DNA from 2 places in the Synechococcus sp. 65AY6A5 genome. Region 2 is predicted to be linked to the other one. Evidence: predicted binding sites of a transcription regulator. Region 2 holds the regulator's gene; the other holds the start of a gene.
What was found. Region 2 encodes NtcA, which controls nitrogen genes in cyanobacteria. Its sites were predicted from a motif close to GTANCNNNNGNTAC; they were not measured.

Region 1: a site for NtcA is predicted at 2,339-2,352, ahead of glnA (type I glutamate--ammonia ligase). Genes of this name have one in related genera too.

What each region holds. Positions count from the first base shown of each region.
Region 1 covers NZ_AXUW01000001.1:1,004,356-1,008,395, forward strand. The annotation lists gene SYN65AY6A5_RS14320 (hypothetical protein) at 1-131, opposite strand, end outside; gene glnA (type I glutamate--ammonia ligase) at 791-2,215, opposite strand; gene trxB (thioredoxin-disulfide reductase) at 2,588-4,018, shown strand.
Region 2 covers NZ_AXUW01000001.1:561,634-571,445, forward strand. The annotation lists gene SYN65AY6A5_RS02550 (hypothetical protein) at 56-943, shown strand; gene SYN65AY6A5_RS02555 (hypothetical protein) at 951-2,069, opposite strand; gene SYN65AY6A5_RS02560 (PDZ domain-containing protein) at 2,151-3,950, opposite strand; gene ntcA (global nitrogen regulator NtcA) at 4,217-4,891, shown strand; gene leuB (3-isopropylmalate dehydrogenase) at 5,007-6,152, opposite strand; gene petD (cytochrome b6-f complex subunit IV) at 6,295-6,807, opposite strand; gene petB (cytochrome b6) at 6,885-7,532, opposite strand; gene SYN65AY6A5_RS02585 (S41 family peptidase) at 7,783-9,051, shown strand; gene SYN65AY6A5_RS02590 (phycobiliprotein lyase) at 9,074-9,694, shown strand; gene SYN65AY6A5_RS02595 (hypothetical protein) at 9,707-9,812, shown strand, end outside.

The DNA.
Region 1 (4,040 bases), 440 kb from region 2:
CAAGGAGGATGCTGCTCCAAGAAGCTAAGAAACCTAGGATGGAAGCGCAGGCGAATCTTGGCCTCATCTTCTCCGCGCAAAAGGTAGCTGCGGGAAAACCGAGGGTGGCCCTCGAAGTTGATATCTTGCATGCCAAAGGCTTTGGCAATGTCATGAAACAGGGGAATATTCGGATGTAGCCGAAAATGAGGTAGCCGTAGATCTTCGCAATAGGCCCAGAAAACAGACTGGCAATGAGTGCCGCGACTCTTGCCCCAGACAATCCTGCGACTCTTGCCCCTGCCGCTGGGGTACCTATGATCGTCGGGTGTGGGCGCTCCTGCCCTGGCCCGCCTCTTGCCCCTGCCGCTGGGGTACCCATACTGATAGTCAAAGGCACCGATCTCAGTTCCATCGATTAGCCGCTTGGACATTGAGTTGTAGAAACGTCGATCGTAGCCTTGTTCAAATAGTTTAAAGCCTGCCTGAAGCAAGCGGGAGCGGATCCCTTCGGGTAGCTCTGCTGAAAACGACATGCCCAGGCTCCTGGCCACCTGCTCCAAAGCTTCCCGACGCTTCTTCTCTAGATAGTCAGCTAGCTTCTCTAGATAGACAACAAGCGCCAGAAGGCCTAAGAGAATAAGGACCCAAATAATAAGAGCTATAAGCCATCCCATCCAAACCCCCCCTGAGTCTGTAAACTTCAGCACCCCCACCCAGAGTACCAGAGCAGGCACAAAAAAGGGATCCCTCCAGCAAGAAGGGATCCCGTTCAAAAGCCTTGGCCGAGAACTAATGGTTTAGATGAGAATCAGGCGTCGAAATAGAGCGCGAACTCGTAGGGGTGAGGCCGCAGGTTGATGGGGTTGATCTCGTTGTCAATTTTGTACTCGATGTAGGCCTCGATGAGATCTTCGGTAAAGACACCTCCCTCCAACAAGAAAGCGTGATCCTTCTGCAGGTTTTCCAGAGCATCCAGCAGGGATCCGGGCGTGGAGGGGATCTTGGCCAGCTCGTCTGGCTCTAGATCGTAGATGTCTTTGTCCAGGGGCTCGCCGGGGTGGATCTTGTTCTTGATCCCGTCCAAGCCGGCCATCAACATGGCCGAGAAGGCGATGTAGGGGTTGCAGGTGGCATCGGGGCAGCGAAACTCCAGCCGCTTGGCCTTGGGATTTTTGCCCGTGACCGGAATGCGAATGGAAGCCGAGCGGTTGCCCTGCGAGTAGGCCAGGTTTACCGGCGCCTCAAACCCGGGCACCAAGCGCTTGTAGGAGTTGGTGGTGGGATTGGTGAAGGCCAGGATGGCCGGGGCGTGCTTGAGCAGGCCGCCGATGTAGTAGAGAGCCGTTTCGCTGAGATCGGCATAGTTGCCCTCTTGGTAGAACAGGGGCTGGCCGTCTTTCCAGAGGGACTGGTGCGTGTGCATGCCGCTGCCGTTGTCATTGAAGAGGGGCTTGGGCATGAACGTCACCGTCTTGCCGTGCTTGCGGGCCACGTTCCGGATCACGTACTTGTAAATCATCATGTAGTCGGCAGCCGTGATCAGATCGGCAAAGCGGTAGCCCAGCTCCCCTTGCCCGCCGGTAGCCACCTCGTGGTGGTGCTTCTCGATAGGCACCCCCAACTTGGCCATCGTCAGCAGCATCTCGGTGCGGAGGTCTTGGTGGGCATCGGTGGGCGGCACAGGGAAATAGCCTTCTTTGTAGCGCGGCTTGTAGCCCAGGTTGCCCCCTTTCTCCTCCCGGCCTGAGTTCCAGCGGCCCTCGATGGAATCGACGAAGTAGTAGCCGGCGTTCTGAGTTTGGTCAAACCGTACATCTTCAAAGATGAAAAACTCTGCCTCGGGCCCAAAGTAAGCCGTATCGGCAATGCCTGTCGATTGCAGGTAAGCCACAGCCCGCATGGCCAGGCTCCGAGGACAACGGCTGTAGGGCTGACCGGTGCGGGGTTCAATGATGCTACAGATGAGGCTGAGGGTGGGCACTTGGAAAAAGGGGTCGATCCAGGCCGTTTTGGGGTCTGGCACCATGTACATGTCTGACTCGTTGATGGATTTCCAGCCTCGGATGCTGGAGCCATCAAAGGGCAGCCCTTCGCTAAAAGCTTGCTCCGTCAGCATTGAAGAGTGGAAGGAGACATGCTGCCAGGTGCCAAAGAGATCCACAAACTTGAGATCCACCATCTGGACATCGTTGTCCTGGATCATCTGAAGCACATCTTGGGGCGTGGATGCCATTACTCTCTCCTGATTGGGTTGCGGTTGAGACTGGGGTAATCAAAGGTAGACGGGATCCCCACGCTTCGACTTGAATGGGCCAAAAGCGCTCACCCATCCTAGAAAAGCCGATCTCAGCATTTTGTAGTTTCTGATACGAAATTGCCCTGGCTTTGGCCTTCTGCTCCAGAGGTTGGCCATCGCGCCTCTCAGCCAGGCGTTTCTGCCCTGTTGTCCTCCAGACAGAGACAAAACCCTGTCCCCCTAGCTAGAGGAAAGCGAAAATGGGACTAACAAGCTCCAGCCTCGCCGAGGGTACCAGCTCGTGTTAGGCTAAAACGTAGTCGTTATGAGTTTGGTTTAGTTTTCAGCAACAGCAAGGAGCGACATCGGATGACAGAGCAAAGTCGGGTTGAGAACGTGGTGATTATTGGTTCTGGCCCTGCTGGGTTTACGGCGGCCATTTATGCCGGGCGTGCCAACCTGAAGCCGGTTGTGTTTGAGGGGTTTCAGGTGGGCGGGATCCCGGGCGGGCAGTTGATGACCACCACCGAGGTGGAGAACTTTCCGGGTTTTCCCGAGGGCATCAGTGGCCCCCAACTGATGAAAAACATGCGTGCCCAGGCGCAGCGGTGGGGGGCAGAGCTTTACCCCGAGGACGTCACCTTTGTGGATCTGAGCCAGCGGCCTTTTGTGGTTCGCTCTGACGAACGGGAAGTGCGCACCCACAGCCTGATTATTGCCACCGGGGCCACGGCCAAGCGCCTGCACTTGCCCGGAGAGGAGATCTACTGGAACCGGGGCATGTCGGCCTGCGCCGTCTGCGATGGGGCCATGCCCATGTTTAGGGGGGTGGAGCTGGTGGTCATTGGCGGCGGCGATACCGCCTGTGAGGAGGCCACCTACCTGACCAAGTTTGGATCCCATATCCACATGCTGGTGCGCAGTGGCAAGATGCGGGCCAGCAAGGCCATGCAAGACCGGGTGCTCAACCACCCCAAGATTACCGTCCACTGGCACACGGAGGCGGTGGAGGTTCTGGGCGACGGCCTGCGCCTGACGGGGGTGAAGGTGCGCAACAACCAGACGGGCGAGATTCGGGAGATGGCAGTGGGCGGCCTGTTCTACGCCATCGGCCACAAGCCCAACACCGACTTGTTCAAAGGGCAACTGGAACTGGATGAAGTGGGCTACATTGTCACCCGCCCAGGATCTGTAGCCACCAGTGTAGAGGGCGTGTTTGCCGCCGGGGATGTGCAGGATCACGAGTTTCGCCAGGCCATCACCGCTGCCGGCACCGGCTGTATGGCGGCCATGCTGGCGGAGCGCTGGCTCTCCGAACACGGCCTGGCACAGGAGTATCACGTCGTCCCTCAAAGCCATCTTGAGCCCGCTTCTGCCTCTGCTGTCGAGGTAGAGCCGGAGGGAGACTCGGCTGTTGAGGAGGCCAGTTTTGAGCAGGAGGTGCAAGATGACCTCGACTTCAGCCAGACCTGCCACGAGGGGAGCTATGCCCTGCGGCGGCTCTACCACGAAAGCGATCGCCTGCTGATGGTCAAGTACACCGCCCCCACCTGTGCCCCTTGTCATGCCCTCAAGCTGATCTTGAACAAGGTCATCGAAGAGTTTGCCGACAAGCTGCATGTGGTGGAGATCGACATCGAGAAAGACCCGGAGATCGCCGAGGCAGGGGGGGTCACCTGCACGCCGACGGTGCAGTTTTTCAAAAACAAGGAGCTGGTGGCTCAGGTGGTGGGTGTCAAGCCCAAGTCCCACTACCGGGAGGTGATCCAGGCCAATTTGTCTGAGGCAAAATCAGCTTGAGGTAGTCCCCCTCACCCCCGGC
Region 2 (9,812 bases):
CTGGGTCTGCGGATCCGGTAGATCTGGATCACGAGATTTTTTCTGAGGATCGCCCATGTCTGCCGTCCGGTTTCAGCCGTTGCGGGTGGCCTTCACCTGTGCGGATCCCAGCCAAGCGCAAATGCCTGTTGCCGAGTTGCTGGCGGCTCTGCCGGCCTCGCCGCTTCTAGCCTACACCGACCCAGAAGCAGCGGACTTGCGGGTAGAGATGCTGCCAGATGCCATCTACCACTTCTACCGACGGGAGGAAGAGGTGGCGCTGGCAGCCTTTCGGATCCCGGTAAAAAAGCCACAGGCTCTGCCCCGCAAGCTGGTGCGGCTGCTGGAACATGTGGCCGCCTTCGACAACCTCCTCAACCTGCAACCTGCCAGCGATGCTCTGAGCAGTGTTCTGGAAGTAGAGTTTCTGCAACTGGAAACGCCGGCCAGTGGCTCTAGCCCTGCTGAAGTTAGCCCTTTGCCGCGGGATCCCCAAGGCCAGGTGCAAATTCAAGCAGGCCGCAACCTCGCCATCGCCCTGCGCAACAGGGCCCTTACGCCGGTGCACGTCTATGTAACAGTCTTTGACGAACGGCAGTGCAGCGTCGGTTTAGTCTATCCCTACCAGCCGGACTCTCCTGCCCGCCTGCGCCCCAGCGAAAGCGTATTAGTTGGCTCTGGCCCTCGCTATCTGCTCCAGATGCAACTGCCCGAAGACACAGAAACGGCGGTGGATCGCTTCAAAATCTGGGTCACCAGTACCGGCATGCAGCCGGGCATTATGGCAATGCCCCCTCTAGGACAAAGGCTGGAGCCCCCCTCTGACGATCCCTATGGCTCCGGATCCCGTCTGGATAGAGAAGTCAGGCTGGCCATTCTGGGCAAGGCGGGCAGCACGCCCATGCCAGCTTTTGCCGAGGATCCCTGGTGGTGTATGGAGCAGGCTGTCAAGGTGGTAGCTTAGACTGGGCCTACCTCCTCACAATTCTGTACAGCAGAGACTCAACCTCCTCGACACTAATAGCTGAAAGATTATAGGAGGAGCGGATCCTACTTCTCGTCTCTTGATCAACATCTACCAAGACCAGAAAGACTTGATCTGGGCCGAGACCCATTTCGGAGGCGAGCCAAGAGTACTTCTCTATACAGTCTCTATAGCTGCCGGTCTTCGACTCTATCCAGTAGAATCGGTTGTTAATGTGGAAGAAGAGATCGATCTCAAAGTCGCTACCGTCGGGCAAAGTAACTTTCTCATTTGCGATGTAGGAAAAATCGATCTTCTGTCCCTGCTCTCTAGCAAACTTGATCAGTTGCCGTTTGACATATCTCTCCAGCCAATCTCCAGATAGGAACTTGATTGCCTCTGTAGACTTGCTTAGCTTTACCCTCAGGTTTTTGGAGGATTTTGAGTAGTTATATTCCTCCAAGAAATTAACCTTATGTAGAGCGGAAGCAAGTTGGCAGCTATAACTTATCACTTCCGGGGAGTTGCCTTTTAAGCAAAGAGTTAAGGCCTTTTCTTCTCCAATGCCAGATTTAATTTCTTTGTAAAGCTTCTCGATCAGCGAGTACCTCTGACCCATAAGGTTTGATATCCAGTTCAGCTTGTTATCGAGTTCTCCTTCTGCATCGTTACTAGATGGGATCAGGTTCTTCATCATTATGTTCCTAGAACACAGAAATACCCCTATTTTCACCTGTTCAAGGCTAATCGTCCCTGGCGGCAAACTCTTGAGTCGCGCGCCAGCAGTTCGCTCGTTAGTTTCCTTCGTCTTTTGAAGGCTAGAACTTGAGCTTAGATTCTGGGAAATTTTTTCTGTACTTTCTAATAGCCTGCTCAGGATATTCTTCTGGTTACTTATGTTCTTAACTAGCTGACTTCTGTACTCAGCTAAATGCTGAAGGAAGTTTTGGTAACTTTCGGACAGACTTTCTGAGATATGAAGTTTGAAGCCCTCAAGATCAGCTTGTAACTTTCTTAGAATCTCATCCAGTAACTGACTATTAGCTCTTTGAGTGAGCCTACAGGTATAAACGCCCAGGCAGAAACCAATAGCCAATCCAATTAGAAGACCTAAAAGCAGAGTCATCTTCCCTTGATCCTATTTTCTTTAACCTAACTCAGGAGTTGTGAACAGCTAGGAAGATTTTAAAGCATTGCTACCTCCTGCTTACTCTTGAGCCAGAAGGGATCCCAGCCAGCCCTGCTGGAGCGCTTTCTGGGCGGGAGTGAGTTCTGGCAGGGCTTCGAGGGTGTACACATCCGGGCGAGGTGGATCTAAGGGGATCCAGAAGTGCTTCAACTGATCGCCCTGAAAGACGCTCAGGCAGATGGCCTGGTGGGGCTGGTAGGCCGCCAAGCGTTCTGGCAAGTTGGCAGCGCTTACCCGGAAGCCATCCAAGGCCACCAACTCATCGCCAGCCCAGATGCCGGCTTTTTGAGCGGGGGATCCCATCTCGACGGCGCTGATGCGATTGCCTTCGCCGTTGAAGTTGAGGCCCAGGTAGGGGGGAGGGTTGGGTCGGCTGAAGTGAACCTTGAGGGTGAGGCCAAAGGGGTGGAGGTAGGCGTTGTAGTCTAGCTCTTCCGTGCCGTCCACATAGGCGGCGAAAAAGGGGCTGAGATCGGCGCCGGCTGCCCGCTCAAACGCCTCTTGCAAGTCTTGGTTGCTGTAGCCTTTCTCTGTCCGACCAAAGCGCTGCCACAGATCCCGCAGGGCCGTGTCCAGGGATCCCTGCCCCCCTGAGAGGTGGCGAATGTGCAGATCTAGCAGCCAGCAGACCAAAGCGCCCTTTAGGTAATAGGAAACCTGGCTGTTGAGGCTATTTTCGTGGGGACGGTAGAGCTTGATCCAGGCGTCGAAACTGGATTCTCGCAGCGATTGTACGGCTCGACCTGGAGTGCGCTGCAGCCGGCCAATTTGCTCGGCCAGGATCTTTAAAAAATCTTCGGCGCTGAGGATCCCTGCCCGCAGCAAGATGACATTTTCGTAGTAGCTGGTTGCCCCCTCGCAAAACCACAGACAGTCCACGTAGTTTTCTTGGTTGTAGTTAATTTTCTCCAAAGCCAGAGGGCGCAGCCGCTTGACGTTCCAAGCATGGAAAAGCTCATGGGCCAGCAGCGCCAAAAAGCGGCGGTAGGAGTGGGGCTGATGCAGCTCCAGTCCAGAATAATTGAGGGTGGCACTGTACTTGTGCTCCAGGCCGCCAAATCCCCCGGCTGACAAATGCACAATAAACCAGTAGCGGTCGTAGGGCAGCTCGCCAAAAAACGCCGCCGTGGCCCGGACAATTTTCTCGGCATCGGCCACCGCTTGCTCCAAATTTAGGGTGCCCGCTCCCCAGACCACGAAGTAGTGAGGGATCCCTTCCACCGCAAACGACCGCAACTGGTGCAGGCCCACCTCCACCGGGCTATCCACCAGCTCGTCGTAGTCTGCCGCCACAAAAGACTGGCCGGAAGCAGCATCCTCAGAAGAAGACCTCAAAGGTCGCAAACTGGTGGCGACGTGCCAGTCGGGTTTGGGAGGGATTATCGTCAAGGTGTAGGGCTCCCGCTCGCGACCGGGCACGTAGAGAAAGAGCGCCGCCCCGTTGAAGTAGGCGTGGGTGAGATCCAAATGGTTGGTGCGCACCGTCAGCTCGTAGGCGTAGACCCGATAGCGGATCGCGACAGCCGAACAGCGGGGCGGCTCGATCTCCCAAGTGTGCTTATCTACCTTCCGCCAGGCCAAAGGGATCCCTTGCTCCGTTGCTGCCTGAAACTCTTGCACATGGCGGGCATATTCCCGCACCAGGTAGGATCCCGGCGTCCACACCGGCAGCCGCAGTTGCAGAGGTACTTCTGGATCCACCTCTTGGATCTGTAGTTCCACCTCCAAAAGGTGATTGGCCGGCTCCGGCATCCGCACCGTGAAATGCTGACGGCTTAGCTGAGAAGGGGCGGCAACCCCACCCTGCGCGATCCCCATATAACTTTCCTCGCACCTCCCGCCTGCACCGTCCCAAAACAGTGCGCTAGAGGCATATCTTGGACAGGAGACAAGACTTCAAAGATGTAGCTCCTGCTACAAAGATATCCAAGCAGAGTCTTTTAGCTTAGGATAATCTTGCCGCCGAGGTCATTTTTGAGTCAAGGGTGGCTTGGGTCAATAGCGGGCAGCTCAACCCCGGCACTCCTGGCTGATCTTGTTGGGTTGATTCTAAGGGATAAACTGACCTTAAAAGGTTGAAGAATATGGCAGTGGCCATTGCAGAAAAATCTCTGGTTGCAGCCTTCAAACAGTTGGGAGGGCCTCACCATCCTCCGGTTATCGAAACGTTTGAGCGCGGTAAGACCATCTTCTTTCCTGGGGATCCGGCGGAGCGGGTTTACTTTTTGGTGAAAGGAGCTGTCAAGCTCTCGCGGGTCTACGAAATGGGGGAAGAAATTACCGTCGCTCTCCTGCGGGAAAACAGCATCTTTGGGGTGCTCTCCTTCATCACGGGGCAGCGCTCCGACCGCTTCTATCACGCGGTGGCCTTTACCCGCGTCGAGCTGCTCTCTCTGCCCATCGAACAGGTGGAAAAATCCTTGCGGGAGAACGCTGAGCTCTCCATGTTGCTCCTCAAGAGCCTGTCTTCCCGCATCTTGCAGACGGAGATGATGATCGAGACGCTGGCCCACCGCGACATGGGATCCCGTCTGGTCAGCTTTCTACTGATCCTCTGCCGCGACTTCGGGGTGCCCGGCCCCAATGGAGTCACCATCGATCTCAAGCTATCCCACCAGGCCATTGCGGAAGCGATCGGCTCCACTCGCGTCACCATCACTCGTCTGTTGGGGGAGCTGCGCAAGAAGAACTACATTTCCATCCACAAGAAAAAGATCACCGTCCACGACCCAATGCAGCTTGGCCATCGCTTTGTCTAGGGGGAGAAGCTGCCCCTAGGGCCGTTTCCAGGAATTTACCAGTCGGGACAATCCCTCCCTCTGGGAGAGGAGTAGCCGTGCCACCAGGGCAGGGCAGCGACGAGGGAACCTCCCCTCAACCACCAGGGGCTGAGAGCGATCCTTGGGGGGAGGCTTGCTGCTGGGCCAGAGCAGCCAAGATCTTTTCCCCCATTTCCCGACAGCCGACGAGGGTCATCCCCTCAGAGTAGATGTCGGCAGTGCGGTAGCCCTGGGCCAAAACCGCCTCGACGGCCTGTTCGATGCGGTCGGCAGCCTGGGGCTGATCCAAGGAGTAGCGCAGCAGCATTGCCCCGGAGAGCACCTGGGCAATGGGGTTGGCCTTGTCTTGTCCGGCAATATCTGGGGCTGACCCGTGTACGGGTTCGTACACCCCAGGGCCAGAGGATCCCAAAGAGGCAGAGGGCAACATGCCGATGGACCCGGTCAGCATCGCCGCCTCGTCGGAGAGGATATCCCCGAAGAGGTTCTCCGTGAGAATGACGTCAAACTGCTTGGGCCAGCGCACCAACTGCATGGCAGCATTATCGACGTACAGGTGGGACAGCTCCACGTCGGGGTACTCAGCCGCAATGGCGGTAACCCGCTCCCGCCACAGTTGTGACACTTCCAGGACATTGGCTTTATCCACCGAGCAGAGCTTGCGCCGGCGTTTGCGGGCCAGTTCAAAAGCCACACGGGCAATGCGATCCACCTCCGCCTCGCTGTAGGCCATGGTGTTCACACCCCGCCGGGATCCCTTGGCATCTGTGAAGATCCCTTTGGGTTGGCCGAAGTAGATGCCGCCGGTGAGCTCCCGCACCACCACCAGGTCGATCCCGGCAACCACCTCCGGCTTGAGGGAAGAGGCCTGCACCAGTTGCGGAAAGATCTTCACCGGGCGCAAGTTGGCAAACAGCCCCAGGCCCGCCCGCAAGCCCAACAAAGCCCGCTCAGGGCGCTTCTCCCGCGGCAGGGTGTCGTACTTAAAGTCGCCAACTGCCGCCAAGTAAACAGCATCGCTCTCCTGGGCCATTTTCAAGGTCTCTGGCGGCAAGGGATCCCCCGTGGCTTCGTAGGCGGCCCCGCCAATCAAGCCCTCCTGCCACTGGAGGGAAAACCCCACCTGAGCGGCAACCGCATCCAAAACCGCCCGCCCCACCTGCATGATTTCAGGACCGATCCCATCTCCGGCCAGGGCTGTAATCCGATAGGTTCGGATAGCAGAGGAAGGAACGCTCATGGGCGGTCACAGCAAAAGAATGCGTAGCGATATTACCATCCCTTGGCCCCCAGGTTTGCCGAAAAGTCCCCCACGTCCAAAAAAAGTGCAGCCCGGCCACCGGCCTGCTGCACTCAGAGTTATCAAGCCGATATTCTGCCCTCTAGAACAGGCCCAGGGTGACCCACTTATCCAGAGGCAAGGTGGCGCCAATGCCCAAATAGAGGGTGACCAAGGTGCCGATCAAAAACACCGTCGTCGCCACGGGGCGGCGCAGCGGATTCTGAAACTTGTTGACGTTTTCGATGAAAGGCACAAACAGAAGGCCGACCGGAATGGCCGACATCAGGGCAATGCCCAAGAGCTTGTTGGGAGCAATGCGCAAAATGTGAAACGCGGGGTAGAGATACCACTCCGGCAGAATTTCCAGCGGCGTGGCAAAGGGATCCGCCGGCTCGCCGACACCCGCCGGATCCATGACCGCCAGGCCGACAATCACCCCAATAGTGCCCAGGATCACCACCGGGAACATAAAGAGCAAATCGTTGGGCCAAGCGGGCTCCCCGTAGGTCATGTGGCCCATGTTCTTCTTCAGCTTGGCCAAAACTTTGGGATTGTCTAGGTCAACTTTGCGGGTAATCGCCTCGGTTGCTATCACTTGCTTTGAGACCGGCATAGCCATTCTCCTTGTCTAGGGCAAAAGTTCTGAAAAGATGCATCCAGGGTGCCCGGCTCACAAGAACCGGTTTGGGATCACAAAGGCCCGGAGATGCCCTGGCGGCGGATCATCAGAAAGTGCATCGTCATGAAGACCGCCGTCAGCCAAGGCAACACAAAGGTGTGCAGGCTGTAGAAACGGGTGAGGGTGGCTTGGCCAACTGCCTCGCCGCCGCGGATAAGCTGGACCAGGGCATCCCCCACCACCGGAATGGCACTGGGCACCCCGGAGACGATCTTGACTGCCCAATAGCCCACCTGATCCCAAGGCAGGGAGTAACCGGTAACCCCAAAGGAAACCGTCAGTACCGCCAAGATCACGCCGGTTACCCAGGTCAGCTCGCGCGGCTTCTTGAACCCCCCCGTCAGGTAAACCCGGAAGGTGTGTAGAATCATCATCAACACCATCATGGAAGCACTCCAGCGGTGGATGGAGCGCAGCAGCCAGCCGAAGTTGACCTGGGTCATGATGTAGTTGACCGATTCAAAAGCCTCGGCCACCGTTGGACGGTAGTAAAAAGTCATGGCAAAGCCGGTGGCAAACTGAATGAGGAAGCACACCAGCGTGATGCCGCCGAGGCAGTAGAAGATGTTAACGTGGGGCGGAATGAATTTTCCGGTTGCGTCATCGACGAAAGGCGTGATCTCCAGCCGCTCGTCTAGCCAGTCGTAAACTTTGCTCATGATGCCTGCAATTTTTAGAGTTGGATATCCAGGGCGGGGCGGGCCCACTCCCTATAGCACTGTAACACAATTCGTTAACACGATCATGAAGTCGGGCTCAGCTTTGAGACAGGGATCCCTACACCAACAGCCCAAACGCCTGCTGATGTCTCATCTTGTTCACGTTTCTTAGTATTTCTTAGCTTCTTCTTCAGTTTGGGATCCGATGATTGCGCAGAAGCCGAGATCTGGGGAAAGCAGTTGCAGAGGGTTGGGGATCGGATGGGGGTTACGCCAGGCTGTCCGAGTTTTGTTGCTAGGGTGCCTGCTCTGGGCGAGTTTGGGCATTGGCGCCTGTCAGGTGCAGGCCAGCCGCTGGGGGGAAGAGCAGCAACTGCTGGCGCAGGCGTGGGCCTATGTGGATCGGGCCTACGTGGATCCGGGTTTCAACGGACAGAACTGGTGGCAGGTGCGCCAGCGCTTTCTCTCTCGGCCCCTGAAGGATCGGCAAGAGACCTACCGGGCCATCGAGGAGATGCTGGCAACTCTGGGGGATCCCTACACCCGCTTTTTGGACAGGGAGCACTACCTCAGCCTGCAGACTTCCACTGCTGGCGAGTTGAGCGGCGTCGGCCTCCAGATTGCCATCGACGGGCAGGGGGCAGTACGGGTCATCGCCCCAATGGAGGGGACTCCTGCCGAGCGGGCCGGGATCCAACCTCAAGATGAGATCCTGGCGGTGGATCAGGTGCCAGTGGCAGGGCTGAGCTTGGATGAGGTGGCAGAACGCATGCGCGGCCCCAGCGGCACAACCGTTAGCCTACGGCTAAGGCGGCAGGAGCGCATCTGGGAGGTGGAGCTGGTGCGGCAGTCCATCCTGATCAACCCGGTGCGCACCGGTTTTTTCAAGCTGCCCCAGGGGGAGGTAGCCTACATCCGCCTCAGCCAGTTTAACGGCAATGCCGCCGCTCAAGTGCGTCAGGCCATCCAGGCCGCAGAAGCGCGAGGAGTGCGGGGCTACATCCTCGATCTGCGCAACAACCCCGGAGGGTTACTGCAGGCGGCCATTGAGATTGCTCGCTTTTGGATCCCCAAAGGCGACATCGTGCGAGTGACGGATCGCTACGGCATTCAGGACGGCATTCCCGCCACCGGCGAAGTCCTCACGGCAGCCCCCCTGGTCGTCTTAGTGAACCAGGGCAGTGCCAGCGCCAGCGAAGTCTTGGCGGGGGCGTTGCAGGACAGCGGACGGGCACAACTGGTGGGAACGCGCACCTTCGGCAAGGGGCTGATCCAATCCCTGCTGGAGCTGGCGGACGGCTCGGGGCTGGCCGTGACCACTGCCAAATACCTCACCCCCAACGGCCACGACATTCATCGCCAAGGGATCCAGCCCGATGTGGAGGTGGCCGCGGGCCCTGTTCCCCTGACGGCAGAAAGCCTGGGCGGCCCTGAGGATGGGCAGTTGCAGCGGGCTTTGGAAGTGTTGGGGGCGACTTTGTCGGTGGCCCAGGGGATCCCAGCGGCAGCTAACACCTGAGGGGGAGAAGGGGAGTGCCTGTTTGTCTGCGATTCGTTTTAGGATCGGCTTTAGCCGTCCACTTGGCCCTGCTCTCGATCCCTCTGGCATGAATGCCCTGCAAAAATTTCACCACTTCTTCAACTGCTGCATTGGCGCCTGGCACACCGAGCGCACCTACCACTATTTGGATCGAGGGGAGGTGGAGCGTTCGCGCACCGACTTCACCATTCGCACCCTCACCCCTGAGCTCAAGGAGAAGGTACTGGCCGACAACAACTACCCCAACCACGGTGTGGACGGGTTTTTGGGCTTCCACCTGGCGTTTGAGACGGTTTCCGAAAAAGGGGAGGAGGCTGGGCAAGAGCTAAACATGCTCTTCGTGCCCCGGCGAGAAGGGCCCCGTGGGCTGGAGGGCGACTACTTGCGGGATCGGGCCTATGAGGAAGACCGCCCCATAGTGGCCAGCTTCCGCTTCGATCCCGGATCCCTGCAACTGGTGATGACCACCACCTACACCCGCGTCGTTGCTGTGGATACCATCACCTTGCTTAACCCACGCCTGCGCCTGCGCCAGATCCTCACCTACCAACGACCCCCTCACGGTCAGCCCTTGGAGGAGCTGCTGCTGGTGGGGTTTGGGGTAGAACAAAAGCTTACCTAGGGGGGTTTATCGGTGGATCCGGAGTTGATCCCTCCCGAAGACTTGCGCCTGCCCCAGCATCTGGCCCGGATTGAGGCCAGCTTTGAGCGGGGACAATACCGTCGGGTTCTGGAACAGG